Regions from separate parts of the Providencia manganoxydans genome, predicted to be linked through region 1. Evidence: predicted binding sites of a transcription regulator. Region 1 holds the regulator's gene; each other region holds the start of a gene.

Region 1 (8,089 bases):
GCTGACAAAATTTGTGTGATCCGTGAAGGTGCAGTTGCTGAAGTAGGTACTCATCAAGATTTACTGCAACAAAATGGAATTTACGCCAGTCTATGGCATCAGCAAACTCGCTAGTGAATCAGAAAAAAGCACTAATTAAATATTATTTGGTGCTTTTTCCAACAAACAGTTCTTTTTTTTACTATCAAAGACTTTCACTGAATATGCGCTCTGGCACAAGGACGACAGCTAAGGTATGATTGCGCGCTGGATTATTGGTACACGCCCATTAGTATTAAAGAAATATGGCAAAAGAACAAACTGATCGCACCACACTTGATTTGTTCGCTGAGGAACGCAGGCCTGGGCGACCTAAAACAAGTCCGCTTTCGCGGGATGAACAATTAAGAATTAATAAACGTAATCAACTTAAAAGAGATAAAGTCAACGGGTTACGCCGCGTTGAACTAAAGCTCAATGAAGATGCTGTCGCCATATTGAATCAGCTGGCTGATGAAAAAAATATGAGCCGTAGCGAGCTAATAGAAGAAATGCTAATGTCACAGCTCGCGCAGGTTTACGAGCCTTCAAACAGATAGTTTCGTCTTAGTAAACCACACAAATTCGACAGATTTATTCAGGGTTTTTCGCCAAAATAAGGCCAAAGTTTTATTTATTCAAATTTAGCCCTATCTGGCTCTTTTCAAACCAGATTGGAAAAACAAGAGGTTATTCACTTTATGGCAGTCATAGGCATTTTCTTCGGTAGTGACACTGGTAATACAGAAAATATTGCCAAAATGATCCAAAAGAGATTAGGCAACGATAACGCTGAAGTTCATGATATCGCTAAATGCAGTAAAGAAGATATTGAAGCGTTTGATATTTTACTTCTTGGCATCCCAACTTGGTATTATGGTGAGGCCCAGTGTGATTGGGATGATTTTTTCCCAACTCTCGAAGAAATTGATTTTGAAGGCAAACTTGTTGCTTTATTTGGTTGTGGTGATCAAGAAGACTATGCAGAGTACTTCTGTGATGCGATGGGAACTATCCGTGATATTATTGAACCGCGTGGTGCAGTAATTGTCGGGGCTTGGCCTACTGAAGGCTATCATTTCGAAGCCTCTAAAGGCATGTATGATGACAACCATTTTATTGGATTAGCCATCGATGAAGATCGCCAGCCTGAGCTAACCGAAGAGCGTGTTGATGCATGGGTACAACAAATTTCAACAGAGATGTCTCTATCTGAGATCCTCGGCTAACGAACAAATCAGCGTAGGATTGCTGATATTATTATAATAATGAGACAATGCATGGTTTCTATTTTTTGTTTCCATGCCTATAATTGTAAATCAGTTTCGAAGACAACTGAATATATGTTAAAAATGTCTCATTATTGTTAAATTTCTGATTTAAGATACAGGACAAACCCGCATGACAGACAACAATAAAGCATTGAAAAATGCTGGACTCAAAGTCACTCTTCCAAGATTAAAAATATTGGAAGTACTTCAGGAGCCTGAGTGCCATCACGTCAGTGCGGAAGATCTCTACAAAAAATTGATTGATATGGGTGAAGAGATCGGTCTGGCCACAGTATACCGCGTATTAAACCAATTTGACGATGCTGGCATTGTGACCCGTCACAACTTCGAAGGTGGTAAATCCGTTTTTGAACTGACTCAACAGCACCATCATGACCACTTGATTTGCTTAGATTGCGGTAAAGTAATCGAATTTTCTGATAAATCAATTGAAGAACGCCAAACGAATATTGCTGCTCGTCATGGTATTAAGCTATCTAACCACAGCTTATATCTTTATGGCCACTGCGCTGATGGCGATTGCCGTGAAAATGCAAATGCACACGAAGCAAAAGAGTGATTGAGTTGTTTTTTAACGACTCATAGCTATTGTAATAAGGCACTCATACAGTCTCTTAATTACCAAATAACCTCATGTTTTACATGGGGTTTTCTTTTATCTACACACAGATATTCTCCTTGCATCATATCTTTTCTGATTAATCATCATCCTATGATCCGTTGCTATGATTGTGATATCAGCTGCCAACGAAAGTCATTTTCATACATTATGTATAACGACTCCCAAATAGACTTAGCTATGACATCGTCATAGTCATCATTTTGCGTACAGCTTCGCAGCAAAGACATATAAAAAAGCATTAGATGCAGAGCAATAACCGCCAACTATTATAAAAAATTTTTAAAGATTTAATGGAATGCACAAACTTAACTAGAGAAGAATTAATTTCTCTGCAATAGTGCAACTGCTAATTGTAATTGGTGGTATCTAACGAATACCACCAATACTGATACCTTATTTTTGCGTCACTATTTCGACACGGCTTGTTCGTGTGCCCAGTGCATTTTTCGCTCTCACCTTCACGCTGCCATTCACTTTTGGTGGATGTTGTGCTGAATACGTTTGCCAGTGATCACTCTCTCCTAATGAGTACTCAATCACTAAACCTGGATAGCTAAGATTTGCCAGTAACACGCCATTTTCAATTTTAGCGCCAGGAACAGGGATCCGGTAAGCAACACCCGCTCTATCTAATCGCGGCAGTTCCTTTACTCCGACGATTGTTGCAAAACGATCCCAGTCATTAGCTAAATTTTGCTGTGAAACATGCTGTGTTTTACCTCCAACATATTCACGGCCAGCTTGGTAATCATTCTCCCATTCCGCCTTATGCCAAGCTCTCTCTGCAAGTGGTAGGATCCTTGGGAACAGCATATATTCTACTTGGTCGTCTGTTCTAACTGCTTCACTCCATAATTGGCCAGACAAGCCATAGATCCCCGGCCAAGGCTTATCACTTTTTGCAGTAAACTGATTTCCATCTCTATCAACCGATGTTTCTGCATTCTGAGGCAAGTTATCAGGTGCAAATGAGAAAACTTTTTGTTCATCACTCGCGCGAGTCGCCCAATAATAGCCACTTTCGCTTGGATTAACTTCATATGGCATATCGAAATAAACATAATCAGGATTTGAAATAACGACCTGATAGCCTTTGTTTGCCCAGTCATTTGCCGAATCAAAACCTCCCCAATAGAGGGTATCCCAAAAATTAACTCTCACATTTTTGGTTGCAAAATCTTTAGCATTCACAGCATCTTTTAGGCCATCTTGCCATGCTTGCATGGTAGTAACCCCTTCTTGCTGTAAACCTTCACTAACTTGTTTGGCAAAATGGCTCGATAGGTGATCAAAATCACTGACATCACCATTTTTAATCAGCAGCTGACAGGCTTTCGATTTCGCCCACGGTTTATCTTCAATTTGTTTATCAATTATCCCTTTACCTAATTCAATAGCACCATTTTTATCTTGGAATCCTGCCCCCAAGCGAATATTTTTCGCTTCATCACCACCAAAATGCCATGTCTTCAGGGGTACACCCGCCTCTTCATGCATTTGCATGACTTCACTAACAACTTTATTAACAAAGTTTTTAGATGACTCTAAACACGGATTCAAGTAACTACGCTTATCATAAAATTGTACCGACGTTGTCACTGATGTATCTGATGGATCAACTAAGCGGTATTGCTCGGCCCCTTTTTCATCTCCAGCGGCTTTCAATTTATTATAGCGAGCTTCCATTGATACCACCGCAGCGCGGGCATGTGCAGGCATATCAATTTCAGGGATCACTTCAATATGACGTGCTTTGGCGTAACGTAAAATATCAATATAGTCATCACGAGTAAAATAACCGCTCCCCATATTATTGTTTTCAGCACCTGAGCCTAACTGAGGTAATAAACATGTTTGCTCGTCAAGATCGTGACAGCGTTGACTACCAACTTCTGTGAGTTCAGGCAAATCTGGGATCTCAATCCGCCAACCTTCATCATCAGTAAGATGAAAATGGAATTTATTGAGCTTATAACGTGACATCTGGTCAATTAAACGCATGACAACTTGCTTACTATGAAAATTACGTCCTACATCCAAGAAAACACCTCGATATTCCATACGAGGCTTATCTTTAACTGTCATCGTTGCAATTGTTGGCTTCTCGGATTCACTGACTGCTGAAAGTAATGACTCCATACCATAGAATAGCCCTACACGATCATAACCAACAATCAGTGCTTTTTGGGGAGTGATCACTAATTCATAAGCACCGCTGATTTGATTATCAATAGCAAATTGATTAGGGATAATCTTACCTTCAACAAGGAAACCTTGATTATTTTGTTTAAGCTTAACTTGTTGTAAATGCTCATCAATGACTGCAAGTTCCTCTTTTGTTAAACCTTCTAAATGTAAATTTATACCTTTAGATAAATCAACGTCTCCTTGCTGTAACGTAATATCGAGTGGCGTAGGTAAAATTTGCCCTCGCATTTGCTGTTCAGATAGGGCATTTAAAGCGGTATTTTTTTTGTAACGATTTTCAGCAGTCATCAGTACATTGTTATCTGCACCTACCCTTTTCCAATTCTTGAGTTCAAATGGCGCTACAAACTGAGTAGGATCCTGAGTATCGGTACTCTTGAGGTTGCGTGGTAACGCATCACCTGAAGTTGCATACCAGCGAGGCATAAAATCTGAATAATTGACCTGCCAATATTCACCTGTTATTGGTAATACCACTTTTTCATTGGCTTTAATTCCTTTGAACTGACTTGTCGGCGTTATTTTATGTAAGTCCCCTGTAACATGAGTAATTTTAAATTGTGGATTATCTTGCTTTAATATTTGTCGAATACTGTGAAAGTAGAGCGCCCAATCATCAGACTCTATCGCATCAGAACCATTCGTCAGCGTGATATCAACACGGTTACAAGCAGCCCAGTCTGCACCTAGTGCAGCGCAATCAATACCATGCTCTCCAGCTTGGTTATCAATAACATTAATTTTTACATCCATATTCGCGAGTGCATCGACAACTTGAGTTGCTGATTGTTCAGCACTGACAATCGTTGAAAATAAAGTTGCCGAAATTAATAATGCCAAAGGACTTAAATAATTTTTTTTCATTGTGACCTCAATATTAAATTCAAATTCAGCCACTGCCATATTATTTTTTGATAGCAGTGACCCTGCTATCAAAAAATAGTAAATGGCATCATAACCATAAACTTAATATCTTTTTCATCTTGGAATATATTACCAAACCCGCCACCATAACTTGGAATATCTGTATGGTTATCATATTTAGTAAAATGTAATTTAAATAAAGTGTCTTTAGCTCTACCCGTTTGCACGGTATATAAAATATCAAAGTTCCAAGCGCTTTCTCTTAATTTTACATCTTGGGCATATTGAGAATTAGTACTTGGTTTAGCATCCCATCCATAAATATAAGATGTTCCGATTTTCCAGCCAGCAAGATCCCAATTAGCTAAATCATACATAACACCCGCATAAACCGCTTTTTCATTATTCGCGTTATAATCTGAACGTCCATCCCACCAAATATCTAAACGCCCATTCGACGTTGCATAGCCGGGGGTCATCCGCTGTAAAAAATAACCTTGATTTCCTTTTGCTTTGGAATAAGTACCTTCTAAACGAAAATCAAATTGGTCATAGGTATACCCTAACGTCACTGCTTGTAAAAAAGCTAAACCATCGTAAACATCATTCACACCACCATCGGACACTTTGTCTTTGGCACCATAGAATTGATATGACATACGAAGATCGCGGGATGCAATAGGAAGCGCATAAGAGGCCTTAGCAAAATATTGATCCATGTAATCCTTTGCTTGGCCATAAGCACCTTCAAGAACGAATGAGTTTTTGAAATCGTATTTAAAACCAATAGACTGGAGGTAGCTAATCCCTGTTTGCCCATCAGCCTCACGGAAATTATACATGTCGCGATACCAAGGTGCTTTATAGCGGTCTGTCCACATATATGACATGCTCAGCGCACCATTTTGTTCGAAATCAAATGCTGCACCGACCTCAAAGCCACGGTAAGTACCTGGCATATAGCTCCAATGAGATGCAAGTAGTGTTTGCCCCGTTGGTTGGATATACCCTCCTCGCCCCCAAAAGGGCCCATATTTCATTTTCGCTGCGGCTTTATAAACACTCACGCCACTGCGGTCGCCAGTCCATTTTTCATCCCATCGCGTTTTCGCGTCACTAAAGCCGATCTCATTGGGAGCTGCGGGACCACTATTTGATAACTCAATGGCAGTAAACGCAGCTAAATCTAACCCAATCACATCTTGAAAATAGCCAGAAGAAAAATCGAGGCTAGCGTTTACAGTAGAATGTTTAAGGTTATCGACATACTTTTTATATTTATCACTATCGGGGGACAGTTCTTTTCTTGAACGATCACGTTGCCAATAATAAAGCCCTCCTTTAAGTGTTGAATCATCAAGGAATTGCTCAGCAAAACTGATTGATGGATAACTGATAGGCGCCAAGGCTATGGCTATTTTTAGTACGAGCAACCCCCTGCCATAATTGACATTTTTATTAACCATTCGGTATTTCCTCTAATTTTTATATTATTATTAAATTATTATCTTAGTAGTAGCTCATTAGGTAATGATTAATGCCAAAACAAAATACGCATTCCTACTTAGCCTATTTTTCGCGACGCGAATTATCAAGGTGAAAAGTGTATTTATTCCTAAAACATGAGCTAAGACACATTAATTTTTTTGTTCATTACTAGCATTAATTGTTATTAATCATTATATAAATAGTATTAATATCCCAAACTAATGGTTAAATTTAGATAAAACACGCCATGAAATAAGCCCACACAGACTTATTTCAATATAAAAAATAACATTCTTTGGATGTAATCGTTTCAGTCAAACTTGATAAGTTGCAACAAAACTGCTTTAGTGGGTAAATAGTTATTTATTTTAAAATAAGCTAAGTAAATATTTTGTCTTTCAATAAAATAGCTTTAATCTTAGTGAGTGACTCTTAACAAATCTCTTAGCACAGCTTGATATCACCATTAGTAAAAACACAGCCTCATGACGGACATAAAAAATACAACAGCGGCCGCTTGAAGGAAATAAATCAAGATTATTTATATTGAGTAGATATGGATAAACATCAGCAAGAAGGTTGGCGTAGTTTACTTACTGGCAAAAATCTTAGCTTAACACTCGCTCTATCGGGTGGTATTTGTCTTCATGCAATTAATGTCTATATTACAATTACAACACTACCATCCGTTGTTCGCGATATTGGTGGCATTGATTTCTATGCATGGAATACCACTCTATTTATCCTATCTTCAATTATTTTATCAGCACTCACTTCTCGAATACTTAATCGGTTAGGACCTAAAAAAAGCTATGGGCTTGCCACTCTCATTTTTTTAATTGGCTCCGTGATTTGTGCTATGACACCATCTATGCCAATCATGCTACTTGGGCGAATTATCCAAGGTGCTGGTGGTGGTATTTTACTCACACTCTCTTATTCAATGGTGCACATTGTTTTTGCTCAGCACCTGTGGTCTCGCGTATTAGGGATGATGTCGAGTATGTGGGGAATGGCAACATTATTAGGCCCTGCTTTAGGGGGGATTTTTGCTGAGTATGATATTTGGCGAGGGGCTTTTTGGTGCCTAGTATTGGTTGGGATCCCTTATTTGTGGCTAACACTAAAAGTATTACCAGCCAAAAATCCGAATGAGAGTGGCCCACAGCAGCCCATCCCCTTACAAGCATTATTGCTTCTTTCTACCGCCGTGCTGGCTATTTCCGTCGGTAGTTTGAGCCAAGACAAACTTATTCCTATTGGTGGCATGCTTCTAGCAATACTCTTATGTGTAAGGCTAGCGGTTATTGAACGCCGTGGTATTAATACGTTATTTCCCAGTGGAACATTCCATTTATCGGCTCAATTAGCCCCCATTTATCTCACCATGGCATTATTAGGTTTAAGTGTACAAACCGAAGTATTCGTCCCTTATTTTCTGCAAATGTTACATGATATTGCTCCGTTGATATCTGGTTACCTAGCCGCTTTAGTGGGGGCAGGATGGTCAAGTGCTGCAATTATTTCTTCATCGCTTAAACCGACTGTCACAACTAAAATTATTCGTTTTACACCGTTAATCACCTTGGGCAGCCTA
Region 2 (8,089 bases), 1.5 Mb from region 1:
CTGGTCACTCGGTGGCTTAGTGGCAAGCCGTATTGCTCTCGACCATTTTGCTGAGGTGAAAGGGTTGATCACGGTGGCATCATCACCAAGTTTTCAAGCTCATGACCATGCTTGGCCGGGGATCAAGTCCGAGGTGTTATTGGGCTTTGAGCAGCAACTTGCAATGGATTTCCAACGCACAGTAGAGCGTTTTTTAGCGCTACAAACGTTAGGGACTGAAAGTGCACGTAATGATGCCAAACTGCTTAGAACGGTAGTACTCGAACAGCCAATACCCAAAGTGGATATCCTCAATGCAGGTTTGGAAATTTTGCGCGTTGTGGATTTACGTGAAGAGTTAAAGGATCTTACCGTGCCATTTTTGCGTATTTATGGCTATCTAGATGGTTTAGTGCCACGTAAAGTTGCGACTATACTGGATGATATGTATCCGAACTCTCCTTCAGTAGTGATGCGCCATAGTGCTCATGCTCCCTTTATTTCTCACCCTGATGAGTTTTGTGAGTATGTGTTGGATTTTTTAGCGCGTCTGGAAGGGTAAGCACATAGTGTGAGCAGTCATTGCTTTCGGGGCAACCTTTACAGCTAGTGCCTGTTAAACAGGCACTTAAATCTACTTTTTTCAATTTTCCCATGGCGATGAGCTTGTCTACCATTGCTTGTATCAAGGGTTTGGGGGCTTTAAGTTGTTCGCTGAGCAGCTCAAGGTCAGCCTGCCCATACAGCGCCACTAAGTCTCTGATTTGTAACAAGCTGACCATGTTTACCTCTTAATGACAGACTTTATCTGAACAGTCACAACAGGATTTTGCCGTTTTGTTGGCTAAGTTTAGTGTGACTCGGCTACGCATACGACGTAATACCGTAAACAACGCAAGGTTAAATACCACGACCGCAATAATAGTGATCACACTACTTTGTGGGTGTTGGCTGAATGTTGCTGTTTGATAAAATAGGGCTGACAAGCTATAAGCAACGTTAAGCCCCCATAAAATAGAGAAGGTCATCCAACTCTTATTTGTTTCACGTGCAATCGCCCCCATCACTGAAACACAAGGCACATACAGCAACACAAAGATCAGGTAGCTGTAGGCTGCGATATCGGAGCCAAATTTAGCCGCCATGGTTCCCATAGAGCCTGTTGCCATCTCCCCATCCCCTTTGCTTGCTTCGATCGGGTTAGAAAGCGCACTCAACGTAAAGGTTTCCTTTAAGCTATCCCATGTTTCAGAGACGGCATCTTCAAGCTCTGCAAGTAAGTCAAAGGAAGCCGCATCAAAAGGCTCAGTGGTGATACTCTCAGCGGTATAAAGCGTGTTCAATGTACCCACTACCACCTCTTTAGCCATTGCACCGGTAATTAAGCCAACGGTCGCTTGCCAGTTATCAGTATGTACTCCAATCGGCTGTAACACCGGGGTGATCACTTTACTTACAGAAGCTAAAGCAGAGTCATTAATATTATCAACAGGCTCTCCTGACAACGAGAAGCTATTGAGCGCACCAATAAACATACTCGCCACAACAATGACTTTACCGGCTCGGATCACGAAGCCTTTCAAACGCTGCCAAGTTTGTATCAGCAAAGTCTTCGCGTGTGGCACGTGATAAACCGGTAGTTCCATCACGAAAGGAGATGCTTCGCCGCGCATTAAAGTATGTTTGAGTAACAAACCCGTCAGAATGGCGACGACAATACCGAGTAGATAAAGGGAGAACACGATACTGGCACCGTTTTTACCAAAAAAAGCCGCAGCGAACACCGCGAAAATAGCTAAACGTGCGCCACAAGACATGAAAGGGGCCATTAATACTGTAATTAAGCGCTCACGTGGCGCATCTAATGTACGAGCCCCCATAATGGACGGAACGTTGCAACCAAATCCGACGATAAGTGGGACGAATGATTTACCCGGTAGGCCTAAAGCTTGCATCAATCTGTCCATCACAAATGCAGCGCGAGCCATATAACCTGAATCTTCTAAGATAGATAAGAACAGGTACATCATGCCGATTTGTGGTACTAATGGCAGAACGGTGTTAATACCACCACCAACGCCTTGAGCGAGGAAAATGGTTAACCAATCAGGGAAGCTGAAGTAAGCTCCAACCCACTGTATACCATGAATAAAGATCGCTTCAGAGGCGCCTTCGAAGAAAGGTTGTAATGCACCACCAATATTGATGGCCAATACAAACATCAAATACATTACAAATAAGAAAATCGGTACACCCAGCCAGCGATTGAGGATCACGCCATCAAGAGTTTGTGTAAGTCTATTTGGTTCTGCGGCGCTGTTATTGATCGCTTTTTCACAGATTGCGGCAATGGATTGGTAGCGCGCATCGGCAATCAGTAATTCAGGCTCTTCGTTTAAGCTATTTTTGAGATTTTGCTGAGTTGCATGTAGTTGTTCATTCGAGATATTCGCGCGCTGGCGGCTATAAATATCACCTTCAAGAATTTGTAATGCTAACCAGCGGCGTTGTTGTTGGCTAAACTGCTGCGCTGATATTTGTTCTGATAAGGAATCCACTTCCTGTAGCAATGCGGTTGGGTATTCAACCAGCGCTTGCATATTGTTTTGTGGATGGCTATCAATGGCCTGTTTGAGTTTATCAATCCCTGTTGCACGCGTTGAAACCAATGGGATCACAGGGCAACCAAGCTGCTGTTGGAGCTGTTCAATATCAATATCTATGTGTTGGCTTTGCGCAATGTCTAACATATTCAGTGCAACGATGCATGGCACGCCTAGCTCAATCAATTGCAGCGTCAAATAAAGGTTGCGCTCTAAATTAGACGCATCCACTACGTTGATTAACATATCGGCTTCACCACTTAAGATGAAGTAGCAGGCAATTTGCTCATCTAGCGATGTTTGCTCTGAAATCGTGGTTAGCGAGTAGGTACCGGGAAGATCAACTAATTCAATATTATGCTCTGGTGTATTAAAACGGCCAACCTTTCTTTCAACGGTCACACCCGCCCAGTTCCCCACTCGTTGGCGAGAACCAGTTAATTGATTGAATAGGGTGGTCTTACCGGCATTTGGATTGCCAATTAGGCCGATAGTTAGTGGTTTCATAAAATTTTACCAATAGTAACGTTCAGATTGCTGCGTTATGTTACGCCGAAGTGGCTTCATCAATATTGAGTAGTGCTAAGTCTTTTTTGCGCAGTACTAAGCTGACTCGATGAGTTTCGATTTGTATTGGATCGCCTAAAGGTGCGAAGCGGACAACTTTAAAAATAGAGCCGGGCAAGAGGCCTAATGATAATAGTTTTTGTCGGTAAGCGGGGCTTATCTCTGGTGAGAATCCCAATATTTTATAACTGTGTTGAGGAAGTAATGACATAAAGCCTTCCATTCATTATGGGTAATAATATTGATAATTATTATTAGAAATATAGATATACACAAGCAAAAAACGTGGTTAAACAGAAATAAATCTAATTAATAATAAGAATTATAATCATCAATGATTAGCTATATTTAGCCTCTTTTTTCGTCAAATTGAATTGATGTGGATCAACGATATATTGTGTTTACGAGGAAGAAACGGCGTTTCAAGGAAATGATTGAGGTGAATAAAGAAGTTTCAATGTATTCACTTTTTTAATTATTAACTGAATGAAATTGGTTTGGTGATAATAAAAAACCTCTACAATCAATCTATTAAAATGATTGTAGAGGTTGAGGTTGATTAACGCTTTTTGCCAAATGCAGCAGCAAGAGCATCGCTCATTGCACTGTTGCCGGCTGAGGCGTTATTTTTTCGTGATATGTCACGTTGTGGTGTAGGTGCTTTACGTGCGCCCTTATCGGCTTGGTTATTGGCTCGACGAGGTGAGCTATTCGACTCTCCCGGCTGTTCATCAAGACGCATCGTGAGTGCAATACGTTTACGAGGGATATCAACATCAATCACCTTCACCTTAACAATATCACCAGCCTTAACCACCTTATGTGGGTCTTCAACATAGCTGTTAGAAAGCGATGAAATATGTACTAAGCCGTCTTGGTGAACACCGATATCCACGAAGGCACCAAAATTGGTGACGTTAGTGACTGAGCCTTCTAAGATCATGCCAGGTGTTAAATCATTCATGGTTTCAACACCTTCAGCAAAGGTGGCAGTTTTGAATTCAGGGCGAGGGTCACGACCCGGTTTTTCTAGTTCTTTAATGATATCGGTAACTGTCGGCACACCAAATTGCTCTGTGGTGAAATCACGCGGACTTAAGTTATTCAAGGCCTGTGAGTTACCCATGATTTCTTTGAGTGGCTGGCGAACAACCTCAAGGATTTTTTCAACCACTGGATAGGCTTCTGGGTGAACCGTCGATGCATCAAGTGGATTATCTCCATTAGTGATGCGCAGGAAACCCGCACATTGTTCAAAGGCTTTAGGGCCAAGGCGAGCTACTTTTAATAATTGCTTTCTATCATTGAAGCGACCGTTTTCATCACGCCAACTGACGACGTTTTGAGCAATCATCTTGCTCAAACCTGCGACTCGAGTGAGTAGCGCAACTGAAGCGGTATTTAAATCAACACCCACTGAGTTTACGCAGTCCTCAACGACAGCATCAAGCTTACGTGCTAGCTGAGTTTGGCTAACATCGTGCTGATATTGGCCTACACCGATAGATTTCGGGTCAATTTTCACCAACTCTGCGAGAGGATCTTGCAGGCGACGTGCGATAGAAACGGCGCCGCGCAGGGAAACATCTAAATCAGGGAATTCTTGTGCTGCCAGCTCCGATGCAGAGTACACGGATGCCCCCGCCTCACTGACGATCACTTTTTGTGCGGTCACTTCTGGATATTGTTTTTGTACTTCAGCAAAGAAACGTTCTGTTTCTCTTGATGCGGTACCATTACCAATTGCCACCAGTTCGACCTGATGTTTTTGACATAATGCTGCAACAATGGCTGCTGCTTTTGCCGCTTGGCCGGTATGTGGGTAGATAGTATCAGTCGCAATCAGTTTTCCTGTTGCATCAACAACCGCAACTTTAACACCGGTACGTAGGCCGGGATCGAGTCCCATCGTTGAGCGCATACCTGCTGGCGCGGCCATCAGTAGGTCATTGAGGTTACGAGCAAATACATTGATTGCTTCTTCTTCGGCTTTTTCACGCAATGCGCTCATAATTTCTGTTTCGAGATGCAACAAAACTTTCACACGCCATGTCCAACTAATGACAGCTTTGCGCCATTGGTCTGCTGGTTGATTATTTAATCGAACATCAAGGTGGCGGGTAATAATTTCTTCACAGTAACTTTCTTTTGGTGGTTCTTCGAACTGAGGGTCACAATTAAGTGAAAGTTGTAAAATGCCTTCATTGCGCCCACGAAACATAGCCAACGCGCGATGAGAAGGTACTGATGCGACAGGTTCTTGATGTTCAAAATAGTCACTAAATTTCGCGCCTTCAGTTTGTTTACCATCAATTACTTTGGCAACAATATGGGCATTTTTCATTAAATAGTCACGAACTTTAGCTAACAGGCTAGCATCTTCGGCGAAACGTTCCATTAAAATATAACGTGCACCATCAAGAGCCGCTTTGGTATCTGCCACTCCTTGTTGTTCATTAACGTAGTTTTGTGCTAATTCGTCAGGCGATTGGCTTGGATCGCTCCATAAAGCATCAGCTAAAGGCTCTAAGCCTGCTTCAATAGCAATTTGCCCACGGGTACGACGTTTAGGCTTATAGGGGAGATAGAGGTCTTCAAGTTCAGTTTTATTGAGTGTTTCGTTAATAGCGGCAGCAAGTTCGGGGGTTAGTTTTTGTTGTTCTTCAATTGATTTAAGAATGGTTTGCTTACGATCATTTAGCTCTCTTAAATACCCTAAACGGCTTTCAAGTTGACGAAGCTGCGTATCATCTAGCCCACCCGTTACTTCTTTACGATATCGAGCAATGAAAGGAACGGTATTACCTTCATCCAATAAGGTGATAGCAGAAAATACCTGTTTAGGTTGTGCTTGCAGCTCTGCTGCGATTATCTGGCTTAGAGTTTCATTCATGTCGCTTTTTAATACCTAATCATCAAAGAACAGTTAAAAAATTCATTGCACTGTTATACTTGCATAGGCGCAGAATTTCTAGGGTGAAGTTTATTCAAATCAAAGAAAGGTCTTGCGTATAATTTATAATTATCTAACTTCTTTTTTAATTGATTAAAAATATGAATAAGAGTCTTTTAATTACACGTGAAGGTTGGGATGCGCTGGACAAAGAGCTTAAATATCTTTGGAGAGAAGAGCGCCCTAGAGTGACTCAATCTGTTTCTGAGGCGGCCGCACAAGGGGATCGTTCAGAAAATGCGGAGTATATTTATGGCAAAAAACGTTTACGAGAGATTGACCGTCGTGTGCGTTTTTTGTCTAAAAGACTGGATCAACTGAGAATAGTTGAACCTGACCCAAGGCAAGAAGGACGTGTTTTTTTTGGGGCATGGGTTAAACTTGAAGATGATAATGAAAATATCAGAATATTCCGGTTAGTGGGTGCTGATGAATTTGATCCAGCAAAAAATTGGATATCTATTGACTCTCCAGTGGCTCGCGCACTAGTTGGTAAGCAGGTTGACGATGAAATCACAGTACGTACTCCTGGTGGAATTGTGAACTATTGTGTCTTAGATATTAGTTATAAACCACTAACCGGATAACGTGTAAAATTATTCATTAAATTTCAAGTTGATGGTAAATTATAACATTAACTATTTTATATTTAGCTTATACACAAAATAATTCGGGTTTGATGGCTGTTATTGGTTATATGACGGTGACACTCAGGCAGCTTGGAATATGATAGTATATTCTTAATTTTTAAAAATAATTTTGATAGATTGCACATCTTGAGGGCTACAAAATGCAAGAAAGCTATAAAGTTCTTGTCGTCGATGATGATATGCGTTTGCGTGCCTTGCTAGAACGCTACCTGACAGAGCAAGGTTTTCAAGTTCGCAGTGCTGCGAATGCCGAGCAAATGGATAGGATCTTAACCAGAGAATCTATTCATTTAATCGTGCTAGATTTAATGTTGCCAGGTGAAGATGGTCTGTCAATTTGTCGCCGCTTACGCAGTCAAAACAACCCAATTCCAATTATTATGGTGACCGCAAAAGGCGAAGAAGTGGATCGTATCGTTGGTCTAGAAATTGGTGCAGATGACTATATACCTAAGCCTTTCAATCCACGTGAATTATTGGCTCGTATTCGTGCAGTATTACGTCGCCAAGCGAATGAGTTACCGGGCGCGCCATCTCAAGACGATGCAGTGATCACTTTTGGGAAATTTAAACTTAATCTTGGTACGCGTGAAATGTTCCAAGGTGAAGAAAATATGCCTTTAACGAGTGGTGAATTTGCGGTACTGAAAGTACTGGTTTCACACCCAAGGGAACCATTATCTCGTGATAAGCTAATGAGTTTAGCAAGAGGTCGTGAATACAGTGCGATGGAACGTTCGATTGACGTCCAAATTTCACGTTTACGTCGTATGGTTGAAGAAGATCCAGCTCACCCACGTTATATCCAAACTGTTTGGGGCTTGGGCTATGTATTTGTACCGGACGGCAGTAAAGCATGAAGCGACTGAGGTTCTCTCGACGTAGTACATTTTCTCGCTCGTTATTTTTGTTCGTTGCGTTACTTTTTGCCAGCTTAGTCACCAGTTATATGGTGGTGTTGAATTTCGTTGTAATGCCAAGTTTGCAGCAATTCAACAAAGTACTGGCTTATGAAGTACGAACATTAATGACGGAAAAAATGGTGTTGCAAGACGGAACCACAGTACGGGTATCACCTGCTTTACGAAAAAAAATCTATAATGAATTAGGTATTACCTTTTATGCCCAGTCAGCAGCAATGGAAGAAGGTTTGAATTGGGCTAAAGAGTATGATTTTCTCAGTGAAAACATGTCTGATTATATTGGCGGTGAAGCTCAGGTACGCTTAGAGCTTGGCCGTGAATATCCGATCTTATGGCTAACTTCCTACCTTGCCCCTGATATCTGGGTGCGAGTCCCTTTGACTGAAATCGGGCAGAACCAATTTTCTTTGGTGT
Region 3 (8,089 bases), 450 kb from region 1:
AACTGCGGTTGAGCGGCGATTAAAATTCTGCCAATCTGCTCCGGTTAACAAATAAAAGTCAGGATTTAAGCTAATAATATTTTCAATCGAGCTTTCGGCGCCTTTTGCAGGGAAACTGTCTTCAACAAGATTTTTACCACCCGCAAGGCTAGCAAGCACGCCAAAACCAGAACGTCCATAAAGTTGGCAGCAACTATCAGTAAATAAACCGGCATTTGCCTCAATTAATACTGATGGATAAGGTTGTTTCAACTGCCCTTCAATTGCTGCTAATTTTTCTTGATACAATTTTGCAAAATTGTTTGCACGCTCCTGAGTCCCTAATAGCTCACCTAATAACACAATACTTTTTGGCGTGTTATTGGCGATATCCATACGGAAATCAATAAAAATAACTTTGATCCCAGCCGCCTCTAATTGTGGCATAAATTGGCTGTCGCGCATCGCGGCATAATTAGATTTATGCATTAATACTACTTCAGGCGCTAGCTCAAGTAGCTTTTCAATTTGAATGCCAGTTTCGCGCGTTTTTCTTAATGTCGGTATTTTTGCTAATTCAGGAAGCGCTGAAAAATAAGCCTGTTTTAGATCCGGCGCATATTGTTCTAAGGAATCACTCCAACCGATAATACGTGATACCCCCTCTTGCCCTGCCGCAATATCGACTGACAAAACATCTCGTCCATCAATCAAAAATAATTTATCGACGGGAAGCTCTAGGCTTATCTTGCGGCCTTGCAAATCCGTAACGACTGTTGGTGTTTTAGCTGATGCAATCATACTGGCTAAACATAGTAGCCCAGTTAATAGCCATTTCATTGGACAACCTCATTAAGTAAAAATGAGCCATCAATGATTAAGATGACTCATCTAACATTCAACTTAAAACGTCACACTATAATTAAGCGCAAATGTTCTGCCTCGACCTTTATAGGTATACAAGTCTGCCGCACCATAATTAGGACTATATAACTTAGGTGCACGCTGCCCCCAAATTGTGGTGTAGTCTTCATCCAGTAAGTTTTCAACTGCAAAGCTGACCTTGCCAACTGGTAATAAATAACTGCCTAAGAAATCCACGGTATTATAACCATCGAGTTTATTACCATCGGCATCAGACATATTGAAGGTTTGCTGACTTTGTAAACGCAGTGACCAGTCGTTAGGATCCCAGCCAACATATGCCGTGACTTTTGATGGACTAGCAAATTTGACACTCCATTTTTCCCATTTGCCATCGACTTTAGTTTCTGATTTTTGCAGATTAAAGTTACTACCCACACTCCAATCGCTATCATCAAAGAAATAATCAACCGCTCCTTCCACACCATAAATACGACGTTTATCTGACTTCATATAAATCGTCATATCTGTGCTATTAATGTCATAACTTCTATCTGATAATGAATAATAAGCAGCAATTTGTGTACGCAAGTTTTCACCGGTATAACGCCACCCTAGTTCATAAGAGTCAACTTTAATACCTTTCACTTTAGTGTCGTTAATATTCACACTATTTTCTAATGCCAAATGCCCATTCGCATCAGCTGTTGGCGCATATTTCCCTGTGCCATAATATTTAGCGATATCAGGGATTTCGAAACCTTGAGAGAAATTAAACCATGTTTGCTGATCTTCCGTTAAATTAACTAATAGACCTGCGTTAAATAATAAGTTGTTATAATCGGTGTTACCACCCGGTACTGCATCAGCAGATTTAATTTTACCTTCAGCAATTTGCTGTTGTTGTGCATACCCAACAAAGCTATCAACTTTGTTTTCAGTATATTGGTAACGCACTCCACCGCTTAAGGTGAATATTGGATTAATATCGTAACTACTCTGTAAAAAAGCAGCCATATTGGTTGTGGTATAACTTGGATAACGCCCAACTTGATAGGCTTTTTTCAAATCCATGCCGCCTGATTCTTTTGCTTTATCTAAGTTAAAGAACATTTGGTTAGCACGAAATTGTTCGTGTTCAGCGTCAGCACCATAAGTCAGCGTCAAATTATCGACAGGCTCACTATTAAACGTCAGCTTAGTACCATAGAAATTGGTTTTTTGATCGGAAGCACTAATACTGGTCACATCCTTTGCTTTATTTAAAGTAGGAAATGGATAAAACTTTTGTGATTCGTCCCGATAATAAACTTGAGCAACAAAATCTTGCCCCCAAAGATCGCCATTTGAATATTGTAAATTCAACATATGGCGCTCAGTACCGGGTAAACGATCTGAGTTTAATTTACTACTATTGTAAGCTTCGCCTTGGCCTTTCACCGCCGCAAAATCTTTACCTAAATAAAGGCCATGTTTTCCATCGGACTCACTTTTATAATATTGAACCGTGGCTTGTAACTGCTGATTATCATCAATATTAATAACCCCTGCGCCCATTACATCCAAGCGATCAGAAAACTGTAGACCCGTTTGTGTATTATCAATATTAATTGCCTTGCCTTTACCATCATACCAACCGCCATAACGTTGATAGGCAACAGATAAACGACCGTGGGCGTTTTCATTACCACCACTCATTGCCGCAGCAACATTTTCATCATGATCTTTGCCATTATTAAAACCAGTTTTACCGCCAATTTGCAGATCAACTTGTTTCTCTTCTTGGCCTTTTTTGGTGACAATATTAATTAATCCACCGCTGCTACCTCCGCCATATAGAGAAGTCGCCCCAGAAATAACCTCAATGTGATTAATATTAAACGGATCAATAGAATCTAATTGGCGACTATCACTGCGCGAAGAATTTAAACGTACGCCATCCACCATCACAATCATTGAGCGCCCACGCATATTCATGCCGTAATTAGTACGACCTTGGCCACTGACACTCATACCGGGGATCAGCTGTGACAGAATATCTTTTAACTCTTTGCCACCTTCAGCTTGCTGTTCAATTTCAGCGTTATCTATTACCCATGTCGTTTGCGCCATTTCAGACACACTGCGGTAAGAGCGAGTTGCTGATACAGTCATTTCATCTTGTTTGTTTTCTGCTGCGAATGTAACTGGTGCAATAAATGAAGCAAGGCACGGAGAGAGTACCCAAAGATGCTTAATTTTCATTAATCTAAGATCCTAATATGTCGTTATGTTTTTAGTAAGTCAGCCACTTAACAATATAGAGGCTAATCTTAACTGATAATACACATACAATTAAGAACTATTATCATTGTTATGAAAATTTTCAGGGCAAATACGTAAAAATTGCCATAGAAAAATCGATGGTTAATGAGTGAATAGAAAAAATAGTGGGCGGGATGATGTGAAAAGTAAGCTCATTGGAGTTTGCTCAATCATCAAAGATAGATGACTGATCATAACTGCTCCTGTTAAAAACCCTATTTGACACTTAATATCTGGTGTTTGCTTTTGATTATAGTAAAAGCAAACACCTAATTAATAAGGCTTTAATCAGTGAAATTTAGCTTATTTCTTTGATGCTAAATAATCTTGCAGAGTCCCTTCTGGATTCTTCTTACAGAATTCAACAATTTGAGGTGCTTCAGCAACACTTTGCTCAGTCAGAGCAACGTAATCACCCCCTTTAAATTGAGTCTCGGCATTCGTGATCCATAACGCAACTGGCGCCCAGCTTTGTGGGTTGAGGTTAATATACTCTTGGCAAGTCATCTTCTCAGGCGTAACCACGTTTGAATCGGCAGCCATCGCATTAACAGAAAATGCTGCCATTGCAGCCAAAATGCTAGAGATAACAATCTTTTTCATTATAGACCCTCTATAGTGTATTAATCGTGCATAACTTTACCCATCATATTTCAAATTACAGTGTTATTAGTAAGCTGTACCTCGAATTATTCAGAGTATATGTAGCTATGTTTATTTTTATCACAAACTCACCAAACTTTATATAGTCTTATTTTGATAATCAAAATAAAGCAAGTTAAATGTTTAATGACATAATAAGAAGTATAATACCTGAATAACAACAATAATAAACACATCAATATAAATAATGCTTTAAAGTTTTAGTAATCAAATATAGATTATTATTAATATACTCACCGAGGATTCATTCGTTTAATGCATTCACTTTTACTTTTAAAAATAAAAATCGATTAATTACTCATTAAAGTTTTATTAATTTAATTAATGATATTAATCTTTTCGATCTAATGATTGTCCAAAATGTCCAGACAGTTTACTTAGTGATCGAATAGATGAAATAGCGACGTCTTTATTTGGATCTTTGCATAAATCAATTAACCTCACAACCGCTTCTTGTTGTTCGATTGTCGCTTTATAATCCCCTAATGCTGAGATCGCTGCAATCTTGACATCATCGTTGCCTCGAAAGGTTAATCCAATGAGTGTACTTATGATTTGTTTTTCCATGGTTCAACTCGTTATAACAAGAAGAAATTAAGTATAATTAATTATTTTAAATCAAATAACCCATTACATCTCACTTTATTATGAAGCCAATTGAGTAGCTAATGATGTCTTTACACATTTAGAGAATATTTTTGACATATTACAAAAAAACGTTTTATTTAGATTTTTATGATTATCACTCCTATAATAAATTATTAAATACTATTAATAATAATATAATTCTAGGGGCAGTCCTAGTAAGGTTTAAATTTTACTTTTAACTATCTGTTTTAGCATAGTTAATTGTTGTTTTGTATGAGGTGTGTTAAATCGCCCCTCACATTCCTTTAGATGCAGCTCAAAATGAGCCTTCCGAATACCGTTAAATTTACGCATATGACGCTTCGCTTGGTTCCAAAAATTCTCACTACCATTGATATGATTTTGCCGCTCCTTTTTGTCGACAAATTGGGTGCTGTGATTAATCCTGTAATGCTTAAAATCGCTCACATCCAGTACATCATAACTGGAAAAATTATCTGTGTAGACGATGCTGTCAGGGTAAATTTTTGACTCAATCATTGGCAGTAATGTCCGTGATTTAGCATCAGGTATGACCTGAGTATAAACCTTGCCACCACTCTTGAGAAGACCGAAGATAGGCACTTTTCCAGCTGCCCCTCTACCACGCTGACCTTTGCGACGACCACCAAAATAGCTTTCACCCTGTTCAATCTCGCCATCAAACCAAGTGTGCTTATCAACGTGCTCAGCTATCAGCACTCTGAGCCGATGAAAATAGTAAGCAGCTGTATTTCTGTGGACACCAACCAATTCTGCGGCAATACGGGCCGTGGAGCCTGCAATAAATAGCTTAAGTAACCGTTCTTGTTTGTACTGACTGAGTCTGCTTTTTCTTATGGAGCTATCCTAGATGATCTTAGTTATCTAGGACTGCCCCTAAATTAATATAATGAGTATTTACATCTTTTTCCGTATCATTAATTTTTAAATAAACAGAACTAGAGAAATTACTTAAACTACAATCTAATTCATGCAATATAACAAAAAGTATATCTACATTTATATTGCATACACCTCTTTCATATCGATATATTTGTTTCTGTGAGACATTTGATTTTTTAGCTAACTGCTTTCCTGTTAAGCCTTTTTTTCCTTAAGCGAAAAATTTCTTTTCGTACTGCTGCCATAAAAATACTTTTTGACACTTCTTGTTCCACTATCATATTAGGCTCCTAATTCCTGATACAACCAACTTTATTTATTAAAGCCTGCTTGTACAAAATTATTTCCTGCCTTGCTTGGTTCGAATTAAATTTACTTCACTCGCGTCCCCCCCCCCCCAAAAAAAAAAAAAAAAAAAAAAAAAAAAAATAAATAAATAAAGTAATATTCCTCAAGCAGTTACCTCCACAGATTAAATATTCAAAATAAGTGTATACCTACATGGGGAAACACATTAATGCTGTCAAAAAAACATTCAAATTAAGAACACACAAATAAGAATGGATTCATAACCCAAATAAATCAAAAAAAGAATAAAAAATAGGTTTTTAATTCTTATATTCATAGAAATTCAGATTTTAAGTATTAGCACCTAATCGTTTTTACATAGATAAATATTATTCAATTCTATCATTAAAAAACGCAATAAAATCAAATTATTGTATTAAGATATGATTTTTTTTGCAATATCCATAAATCCATAATATTATTTAAATAAATATAATTATTCAGGATTATGAAAGATAGAAATTTTATTTTTTAATTTATATTCTGATACAGTTGAATTTAATTGATACTTATTATACCCCATAGAAAAAACACATCATTAAATGAAGATCATCTAACAAATCTTCGAGAGTTTATTATGAATGGAGTTATTTACCATACTATTTATGCCTTAGTATTTTTCTCAACATTACCACTTTCTTCGTTATCACAAGAAAACCTAAATCAGCTGCCTGGGCTATTAAAGTTTGCTAATGACTATGAAGAAAAAAAGCAAGGTATGGAAAACAATTAGCCTTATAATAGCAACCTAAGTAGCATTCAGTTACCACAATTGAAATTAAAAATGCTTAATCGACAAATACAAGCATTAACCATCAATGAGCGTCAGTATAAAATTCGTTTACAACAACAAGAAAGATAGCTTCTACAAGTAAAATTAAATAAGATTAATAATGATCTATTGTTTTTATTGAATATGAAGAACATACAGCAAAAATTAAAGCAGCAAGAAGAGATAAAACAGCAAGTCGAGGATGCACTAAAAAAATTAAATAGTGAAAATCTTAATTTGAATAACAATATTAAATTATTGAGTCAATGTACTGAAGAGTCAGAACAAGCACAAAAATGGTTTATGCTCTCAGCCGAGCAAGGTAACACATATGCACAATATAATCTTGGTTGGTTAATGCAAAAAGGAGAAGTTGAAAACGCATCCCCCTATGCGGCTCGATATTATTTTGAACTCGCATGTAAAGGAGGTTTAGAGAAAGCCTGCTTTGCACTCGAAAACCAATCTCCTTCTAATTTTTAACTTCTATCTATAAGTGAGTTCTACTTAGGGCTCACTAGCTCAGCTGTTATTTCCATAGTCAACAAATCGTCGTTTAAAAACAAAAAACCATCTGATTTTCGTTCTTAAGAATGATAGTCACTTTAGGTAATTTAGCTCTAAAATCATCAATGCATGTTAACTTTTTATTAACATATATTACTGGCAATACTTATTATATTGACGAGGTGCCAAAATGAACGAATCGCTGCACACACAAGAAGTCAATGATATTCCCCAAAAAATTGTTCTAAAATCTTCGCTGAATTTATTGTTAGCAATTATTATTTTTGCAGCGATTGCTCCAGGCATTTTAATGACAGCGCCTGCTGTTGCCAGTCAGCTGGCCTCCCAATGGCAGCTCTCTGCTGATAAAATCGGTTATCTATTCTCCGCGGAATTAGGCGCCATGAGCTTTGCGACTATCCCTGCTTGGTATTGGATCAACCGTATTAACTGGCAAAGAATTGCGGTGTTATCAATTATTGTTTTTATTATTGGTAATTTGATTTCTGCATTTACAACCACTTATGCGGCGCTATTTATTTTTCGTATCATCGCATCTCTAGCTGGCGGTACTTTAATGATCATCTGTCTTTCTTGCGCAGGGAAAACCGAAAACCCAAGTCGCATGTATGCTTTTTGGGTACTAGGACAATTAATATTAGGTACTCTTGGGCTACTTGCGCTACCACCATTATTTGAACAGTTTGGCTTGCGTATTGTTTACTTTATTTTAGCGGCTTTGATGATTGTATCCTTTCCTTTAATTAAAGCATTTCCAGATCAAGTAGTTAAAAAGGAGCAACCGCAAAATGCAGCTATGGTCAATACTAAAAATAACGTTGCTAATAAGACAATGGCGATCATCGCTATCTTAGTTTTCTATATCTGTCTTAGCCAAGTTTGGACCTTTATTGGTCTATTTGGTGAAAAAAGTGGCTTAAGCGCCGAAGAAAATGGTCGAGTTTTAGCTATTGCGACCGTATTGGGGATCATTGGTTCAATGATAGCAGCAGCTATCGCCAGTAAGTTTAAAACCAATAAATTAGTTTTTTTAGGTTATGGATTATTAATTGCCAGCATTTTATTGTTACTCGATTCCCCTGTAGTTACTCGCTTTATCATTGCCGCATTTTTGTTTAA
Region 4 (8,089 bases), 2.1 Mb from region 1:
TAGGGTTTGGCCGAGAAGCTTTACTGCAAGTGATTCGTTATTTAAAAAAGAAAGGTTATCCACGTCTATATAACAGTTGTGGCGAAGGAGAAGAAAGTCCTTTTGAGTTCTACCAAAAGCTCGGTTTTATCCCAACGGGATCGTATCTAGACGATGAATGTGAATTGGTACTTGATTTAACAAATTGGAAAGATGAATAACCGAACTACATTAGAAACTCAATTAATTAATTTTTTTATGTTTTATATTTAACGGGATACCCTAAATAATTCGTGTTGCAGCTAGGCGGCGATTGAGTAGAGCCCTAGTAGCATACATAAGTATGTGACTAGGGTCTGCGATTGAAGCCAACAACGCTGCGGCGCGAAGTATGACGGGTATCTGGTGGATATCTTTATTTTTGGATCAAATACCGTATAGTCGGCCCATCTTGTTGAATATCCAACACCGTATAGCCATAATTTTTTGCATCTAAAGGGATGTTATTAATCGATTGTGGGCAATCGCTCACCACTTCCAATATTTCCCCTTTTTTTAACGATGGCATCGCTTCTAGTGTTGCTACTGCTGGATAAGGACAAGGCTCACCAACCATATCTAATCGATAGTCAGGGATAATTTCTTTATGGCTCATGATGCCTCCGTTGTTGTTATTGCTTGAGTTTGTGTGCGCTTACGGAAAAAATATTTTTCCCATACCAACATTAAAATAAAGGCTAATGCTAATAGCAAATAAGTCACAGCTAAGCCGCCTTGCGGACCAAATGTTTCGAGTAAATTAACCTTATCAAAATCAGTGGCTAACCAAGGAGCTAGATCATCCCAATAATAAGCCAGAATAGTTGCTCCAATGATGTTACCAAAACCAACCCACCAATAATGAACTTGCCCTTCAACAGCCCGATACATCCAACCTGTTTCACAGCCTCCTGCTAACACTATCCCGAAGCCAAACAGCAATCCGCCAATAACCGCATTGGGTCCCGCCCACAATATTTTTGGTGTGGCGCCGAGTTGTACATAACTAAAAATACCAATCGCGCTGACAGCCATACCAATAATAATCGCTTTTGCCATGTGAGTTCTTCCCGTGATCCATAAATCGCGGAATGCAGAAGTAAAGCAAATTTGAGCACGTTCAATCAGTAAACCAAACCCTATGCCACACAAAATGGCGATACCGAGTACAGGCGCATCCCATAAGGTATAAAACCCCCATGCAATGGCGATTAAAAATACCGTCATCCCTAATTTGAAGCGTTTTTTAGCGACATCAGTCCGCTGTGTTAAAGGAGAGGCCGAAGAAACTTTTTTCAATTTAACGGGGATCCTAAACATTGGCATCAGCGTGAATTTGGCCCCAAAGTAAGAGCCTACCGCAGTTGCGATAGCAAAGTACCATGCGTGTAAAGAAAATTGAGGGATCCCAGTGAAAAATGCGGCAAGATTACACCCCATTGCTAAGCGAGCACCAAACCCAGCAATGATACCGCCAATAATCGCTTGGAAAATACGGATCCGATGTTGAGGCATTCGTAGTTTAACGTTATTTGCCCATAGCGCGGCGGCGAAACACCCAGCAAACATCCCGATGATCATTACGCCATCAATCCTATCTAATGGGCTACCCGAAAAACCAATGACTTTAAAGTATCCCCAATTTTCAGGCTCAGCACCAAAGAGCTGTAAGATGTGCCCACCCCAACGAGTAAATTCACCAGTTACAGCCCAAAATGTGCCAGTTAAGCCAAAGTAGTATGTCGAGAGAACACCTGCTGCAATAACGGCAGGTAAAGGTTTCCAAAAACGGATGAGATAGTGAGATTTAAACTCAGACCAAGTCATGTTAACTTCCAATTGATTCACGCCAGTACCTGGCAGAGAAGCCCGCTGTTGTATCTATACTCTAAATAGTTCGAGGTGTAGGTAGGCGATAAGTGAAGATAGAGGGAGAGCATAGAAAAACTATGTGACCCGACTAGCTAAGCATAGTCACTTATACCTCAACGAAAAGCCTTACAACTTGAAATATGACGAGTATATTCCCCACAGCAGTAGAGGTAACATAATACTCCGATAATTCATTTCGTGAAGATATTTGTTTAAATAATGCTAGTCATACTTAAATAGACCGCAATTGGTCTAATTAGCATAAAAAGCTAGCAGAGAACATCGGCGTGCAACTACTAGATAAAAAATAATTCGTTGTTTTAACTTAAATTTAAGACAAAAAAAAGCGTTATCAGAGATAACGCATGAATGTGTAGTCTTATTTATCTATAATAGAGGAGTATAATATGAAATTGCCTGTTAAGGCGTTGCATTGCTATGCGTAGTCTGAAATCAGCCCATTTGACTTCAGAATAACATTCTTCAACTAATAAACCGATTCATGATTAAAGCAAAAAAGTGGTAAAACTTATTTTTGTTAACTCAAGATATCAAGGTTAATTTATATTTCCCTAGTTTGGCGTATAAAGAAAATAAATAGTTTAAAACATGAAAAGTATTTAAAAGTATTTCCAAATGTTATTGATTGCATTATAACGCAACATAATTGTTGCGCAAGTGTTTTTTTCATTTAACTAAAATCATCCAAGAAAAAGAAAAAAGATCAATAAAATCACAGTGATATAAAAACAATCATGTTTTAAAAAAACATTAATATATATTTTTAGATATAATTTACATAATTACTGATATCTTGAAAATGTTACAAAACTAATTATTTAATAAACTCTCCTTATCTGGAAATAGATTAAAATTTAGTTATTATATTTATTTATTCATATATATTGAATCTTAATAAGTATTAATCTAATTTATTCTATTACCTTATTTACTCAGTAACACGAAAAATGAATAAATTCACATTCTATTCATCAAAACTACAAGGGATTATATTTATTATTTAAATAACAATAAGTTATATATTACCTAGATTAAATTGACACTATTTTCGAGTTAGAAGTTACGCGTAACTACTTAGTCTTATTCAAAATTAAATAATCCCATAAAGAAAAAATGGTTTATTTTTAATAATCACTTAGCGAACTAATTTGGTGAAAAAAGCAAAAACAATGAACATTTAAGTTACATTTTTTATACATTTTTTAACCATAAAACGATGACATTAATTCAAAAAATTAATGATTACAGGCATAAATGAAAGGAGACTCAACCAATAATGAGTAACAAAAAACGCGTTTTATCTCAAATGAGGTAAAACGCGTTGTGCAAAGCTATATGATTTACTGCTTAGGGGCGGTCGCTTCCATACCAACTAAACCAATCTTGAGATACCCTGACTGCCGTAATGCATTCATAACATCCATCATTGTTTCATAGTCAACGGTCTTATCCGCTTGGAAAAATATGGTGGTCTCTTTATTGGCGTTGGTTGCAGCATCTAGTGATGTTGCTAGCTGCTCTTTTGTTACCGCTTGATCGCCAATAAATAGCTGGCTATCTGATTTTACTGTTAGGAATACAGGTTTTTCCGGACGCGGCTGTGGTTTTGCTGTCGAAGCAGGTAAATCAACTTTGATATCAACCGTTGCTAATGGAGCAGCAACCATAAAAATGATCAGAAGGACTAACATAACATCAATAAAAGGTGTTACGTTAATTTCATGCATTTCACCGCTATCATCTTGTTCATCGCCTAAACGCATTGCCATAATCGTTGTTACCTTGCTTTACTATTTGCCAGATCGAGGTCACGACCTAATAGTAGCGCAGCCTGTGCTGCAACATCACCAATCTGACCACGATAGTTATTAATCATACGAGCAAAAATGTTATAAATAACCACAGCTGGAATTGCCGCAATCAGACCGATCGCCGTTGCTAATAGTGCTTCGGCAATCCCAGGAGCCACAACAGCTAAGTTAGTTGTTTGTGAGTGAGCAATACCAATAAAGCTATTCATGATCCCCCAAACGGTACCAAATAGCCCCACAAATGGCGAAATTGCGCCAATAGTCGCTAAATACCCATTACCGCGCCCCATATAGCGGCTAATTGCAGCAATCGCTCTCTCTAAGCGGAAGCCAGTTCGTTCTTTAATACCCGCTAAATCAGTACTTTGTGCAGACAGTGTCCTTTCAGCAACCGCTTCATTAAGCAACAAACTAGTCACACTATTTGCTTTGAAATTGCTCGCGATACTAACCGCCTCATCAAGCGATTTAACTTCTGCTAATGCTTTTGCTTCTGATTTCAAGCGTCGACGAGCAACTAATAGCTCAATACCTTTAGAGAAGAACAATGCCCATGTGATAATTGATGCAATAACCAGCCCTATCATAACGGTTTTAACAACATTATCTGCGTTTTGATACATCCCCCAAACCGATAAATCTTTGTCGAAACCGCCTTGGTTTTCAGGTGCAATTTCAATGCTTTCACTGATAACAGGTGCTGATGTATTGTTTTCAGCACTGGCTTGATTTTGTGCAATTGGCGTCGCTGCGGATGGGTTATTTGCTTCAGAACCCGAAGCAGCCGGTGCTGTTTGAGCTGATGTTGGGGTTGTCTCTGGTGTGGTATCCGCATATGCAGTTCCCATCAGGCCCATCGCCAATAGAATAGAAGCTGTTAGTTTACGCATCAGTTGGCCTTATATTCTCTTTTTCTGTGTTCTATTAATATACTCGTTATACTTCAAGTTATCGTGTTGTTGACTATGCTCACTCGCACCAGCCACATACTTATCTATGCGCCTAGCAACTTGTTCACTTGTCACTAATACAACCTTGAATTATTTAGAGTAAAAATGTGTGCCGATGATATTGTATTTACAGTCACCGACTAACCTATAAAAGCGAAGTTCCCTCGCCTAATGTGTCATTTTTAAAAATGACGGTGCTGATAATATCAAACATGACGCGAATTGATAGTAATTATCATTACTATTCAGCATTTTTTTATTATTTTTTGCTCTAAAGCAAACAAGCCCATTGCAATCATGAGGTTATTTTAAGCTGACATGAAAAAAAATCAGATTGAAAGTTAAAGCATGTACTTCCTCAATCAAATCATTTAACTTCAATTAACGACTTTCCGGTTTCCCTACTTTAAGCAAGTGCAAGGACACAATATGGCAAAGATCCGCCCCGAAACACAACTTGTCCATCTTGGCAGAAATCCTAAATATACCCAAAAAGGTGTTAATCCAATTATTCAGCGCACCTCGTCAGTGATTTTTGACACTGTTGAAGAGAAGCGCCATGCTACACAAAATAGGGCAAATTCAGTCCTTTTTTATGGTCGCAGAGGAACCCAAACACACTTTGCCTTCCAAGAGGCCATGACTGAACTTGAATGTGGTGCAGGCACAGTATTATACCCTTCTGGCGCAGCTGCTATTACCAATTCAATATTATCTTTTGTTTCTTCTGGCGATCATATTTTAGTCACAGGCTCAGCTTACGATCCGACACAAAATTTTTGTGACAAAATCCTTACTAAGCTAAACATTAAAACCGACTATTTTGATCCGTTAATCGGCGCTGGTATTGCCGAACTATTGCGCACTAATACACGTATTGTTTTTTTAGAAGCGCCTAGTTCTATTACCATGGAAATACATGATCTTCCTGCGATTGTTCAAGCTATCCGCCAACAAGCACCTGAAACGATTATCATGATTGATAATACTTGGGCCGCAGGTGTATTACTGAAACCTTTGCTACTCGATATTGATATTTCAATCCAATCTGCCACCAAATATATCAATGGTCATTCAGATTCAATGTTAGGCATTGCGGTTGCCAATCAACGCTGTATTAAGACATTACGTGAAAATTCCTATTTACTTGGTCAAACCGCGGATCCCGATACGGTATATATGGCTGGACGTGGTTTGCACACATTAGCCACGCGCTTAAAACAGCATGAAAGTAGTGGCCTCACTGTTGCACAATGGTTAGAACAACGGCCTGAAGTTGAATCTGTTTACCACCCAGCTTTACCTTCTTGCCCGGGACACTCATTTTTTGTTCGCGATTTTAGCGGCAGCAATGGATTATTCTCTTTTCAACTAAAATCACGTCTCTCCCAGCAGCAATTTGAAGATTTTCTAAACCATTTTAGCCACTTCAAAATGGGCTATTCATGGGGTGGCTATGAATCATTAATTTTAGGCTACCAAAAAGAAGATCTATTAAGTATGCGTCAATACGATTTCCAACCTAATGACGGCACCTTTTTCCGTATCCATGTTGGCCTAGAGCATCCACAAGATCTGATTGATGATCTGGCATTGGCATTTGAACGCATTTAAGCATGTATTTTTTTCCAATACTTTCATAGTGTTTGCTAATATGAAAGTATTGGTATGACCTCTATTAAAATTTCAACTAATCCACACATTCAGTAAACAAATCAAACTTAGCGTCATTTTTTCCTGTAAGATAATAATGAATTCGCTTTTTTCGCAGCTTTTTTCGTAAATACAGGAACGATTATGGAAGTACTACGCGAAATCGTACTGGCACTTTGGCACCACGATTTTCTTAAACTCTCCAATCCAGAAGTACTTTGGGTTATTTATACAGTTCTCTTTGTGGTCATCGTCTTAGAAAATGGGGTGCTTCCCGCAGCCTTCTTACCCGGTGATACCCTATTGATCCTTTCAGGTGCATTAATTGCAAAAGGTGTATTGAGTTTTGTGCCAACGATTTTATTACTCACTACCGCAGCAAGCGTTGGTTGTTGGCTAGGCTTCCTTCAGGGAAGATGGCTAAGCGAAACAAAATTAATTAAGCGTTGGCTAGCGCAAATCCCTCATGAATACCATGAAAAAGCGAACCATATGTTTCATAAACAGGGGCTATATGCGCTGTTGATAGGCCGCTTTTTAGCCTTTGTGCGAACATTATTGCCTGTTCTTGCAGGACTCTCTGAACTGAGCCATCGCCGTTTTCAGTTATTCAATTGGTTAAGCGGGCTGTTGTGGGTCGGGATTATCGTCACACTGGGCTATGCGCTAAACCAAATTCCATTTATCAAACAGCATGAACAGGTCGTCATCAGTGTGCTGATGATTTTACCTGTATTGCTACTTATTGGTGGTTTAATAGGGTCGATTATGGTGTATTGGAAGCATCGTAAAGCTCTCAGTAATAAAACAGAATAAGCAAAAAGCCGTCTCTTAAAGGATGCACAGACTACCGCCAAACGTATTCTGTTTGGCGGTAGTTGTTTAGAGTGTTGAAATAAACGAGCAAAATCAATTCATTGATTTTCGGCTGATAACACGAAGCGGGAAAAACCACGCTTTTATCCCGCTTCGTCAACAACATCGAGCCGCCTCTTAAAGGCGGCAAATGATTTATTAGTGAGCAAAATAAACGGTCAGTGCAGCAAACAGATATTGCCCAATTTCAGGCGTCATCCATGTGCCACGAGAGATAACAGGATCCTCTTGGTAAATTTGACGAATTTTTTCCTGTAGTACGGGATCACCACCGGTAAATTGATTAAACATGGTTAACCACATTTGAGCCAATGATTGAACCTCTGCTGATTCAGGTGGAAGACCGGCTTTTAGTGCATTATAGAGACCGGCGATCAGCTCAGGCCAAACTCTACCTGATTCAAAATAGTGTTCTTGAACAAAAGCAAATTGCTGCTCCGTTAAGTGGGGTTTGAAAATATCTAGCTGATGTTCACTAAACCCTCTAGCAACATACTCAATCATTTCCTCAGTAATACCCGATGAAATAGCAAATTCATTGTCTGATAAATGGATCGTGTTTAGGCGAGCAAAAAAATCGGGGCTTCCGCCAGTATCACGTTCCAGCGCTATCATCCATTCCGTTGCGACTTTCTTTGCTTGCTCGGAGTCAGGTGCAATCCCTTCTTTTATTAAGGATTTGACTATACTAACTCGTTGCTGCCACTCTTCGCTCTTTAGGGTGTGAGCCGTATACAGTGGCATCTGCTCTAATTCTTTTGGTGTAAAGTACTTATCATACATGGACATCATCTCCAAAATGGAAAACCAATCAGTCTGAGTGAGAATGTCGCCAGCCTGCATCTGCCGCTGAAGCTGCTCCAATCGATATTGCAACTGTGCCATCTG

Evidence for each region. The regulator Fur, encoded in region 1, represses iron uptake genes when iron is present. The targets are predictions, from matches to a motif close to ATAATAATGAGAACNACTATCAA.
Region 2: feoA (ferrous iron transporter A) is a predicted target of Fur. The motif match lies at 3,385-3,407, and genes of this name have one in related genera.
Region 3: JI723_RS16280 (TonB-dependent siderophore receptor) is a predicted target of Fur. The motif match lies at 3,172-3,194, and genes of this name have one in related genera.
Region 4: metC (cystathionine beta-lyase) is a predicted target of Fur. The motif match lies at 4,895-4,917, and genes of this name have one in related genera.

Annotation. Positions count from the first base shown of each region.
Region 1 covers NZ_CP067099.1:3,133,871-3,141,959, forward strand. Annotated here, with positions in the region: partial or broken gene JI723_RS14220 (type I secretion system permease/ATPase) at 1-114, shown strand, start outside; gene ybfE (LexA regulated protein) at 285-578, shown strand; gene fldA (flavodoxin FldA) at 720-1,247, shown strand; gene fur (ferric iron uptake transcriptional regulator) at 1,420-1,869, shown strand; gene JI723_RS14240 (beta-N-acetylhexosaminidase) at 2,326-5,004, opposite strand; gene chiP (chitoporin ChiP) at 5,073-6,470, opposite strand; gene JI723_RS14250 (MFS transporter) at 7,049-8,089, shown strand, end outside.
Region 2 covers NZ_CP067099.1:339,338-347,426, forward strand. Annotated here, with positions in the region: gene bioH (pimeloyl-ACP methyl ester esterase BioH) at 1-541, shown strand, start outside; gene JI723_RS01510 (FeoC-like transcriptional regulator) at 477-761, opposite strand; gene feoB (Fe(2+) transporter permease subunit FeoB) at 771-3,089, opposite strand; gene feoA (ferrous iron transporter A) at 3,130-3,360, opposite strand; gene JI723_RS01525 (Tex family protein) at 3,709-6,042, opposite strand; gene greB (transcription elongation factor GreB) at 6,204-6,689, shown strand; gene ompR (osmolarity response regulator transcription factor OmpR) at 6,893-7,612, shown strand; gene envZ (two-component system sensor histidine kinase EnvZ) at 7,609-8,089, shown strand, end outside.
Region 3 covers NZ_CP067099.1:3,586,074-3,594,162, forward strand. Annotated here, with positions in the region: gene JI723_RS16275 (ABC transporter substrate-binding protein) at 1-819, opposite strand, end outside; gene JI723_RS16280 (TonB-dependent siderophore receptor) at 883-3,087, opposite strand; gene JI723_RS16285 (HdeA/HdeB family chaperone) at 3,451-3,750, opposite strand; gene JI723_RS16290 (HEAT repeat domain-containing protein) at 4,141-4,377, opposite strand; gene JI723_RS16295 (IS1595 family transposase) at 4,621-5,277, opposite strand; gene JI723_RS16300 (hypothetical protein) at 5,297-5,473, opposite strand; gene JI723_RS16305 (hypothetical protein) at 6,248-6,403, shown strand; gene JI723_RS16310 (SEL1-like repeat protein) at 6,587-6,925, shown strand; gene JI723_RS16315 (MFS transporter) at 7,140-8,089, shown strand, end outside.
Region 4 covers NZ_CP067099.1:854,267-862,355, reverse strand. Annotated here, with positions in the region: gene JI723_RS03720 (GNAT family N-acetyltransferase) at 1-200, shown strand, start outside; gene yedF (sulfurtransferase-like selenium metabolism protein YedF) at 395-634, opposite strand; gene yedE (selenium metabolism membrane protein YedE/FdhT) at 631-1,845, opposite strand; gene exbD (TonB system transport protein ExbD) at 3,252-3,680, opposite strand; gene exbB (tonB-system energizer ExbB) at 3,689-4,612, opposite strand; gene metC (cystathionine beta-lyase) at 5,102-6,286, shown strand; gene JI723_RS03690 (DedA family protein) at 6,470-7,141, shown strand; gene JI723_RS03685 (MerR family transcriptional regulator) at 7,340-8,089, opposite strand, start outside.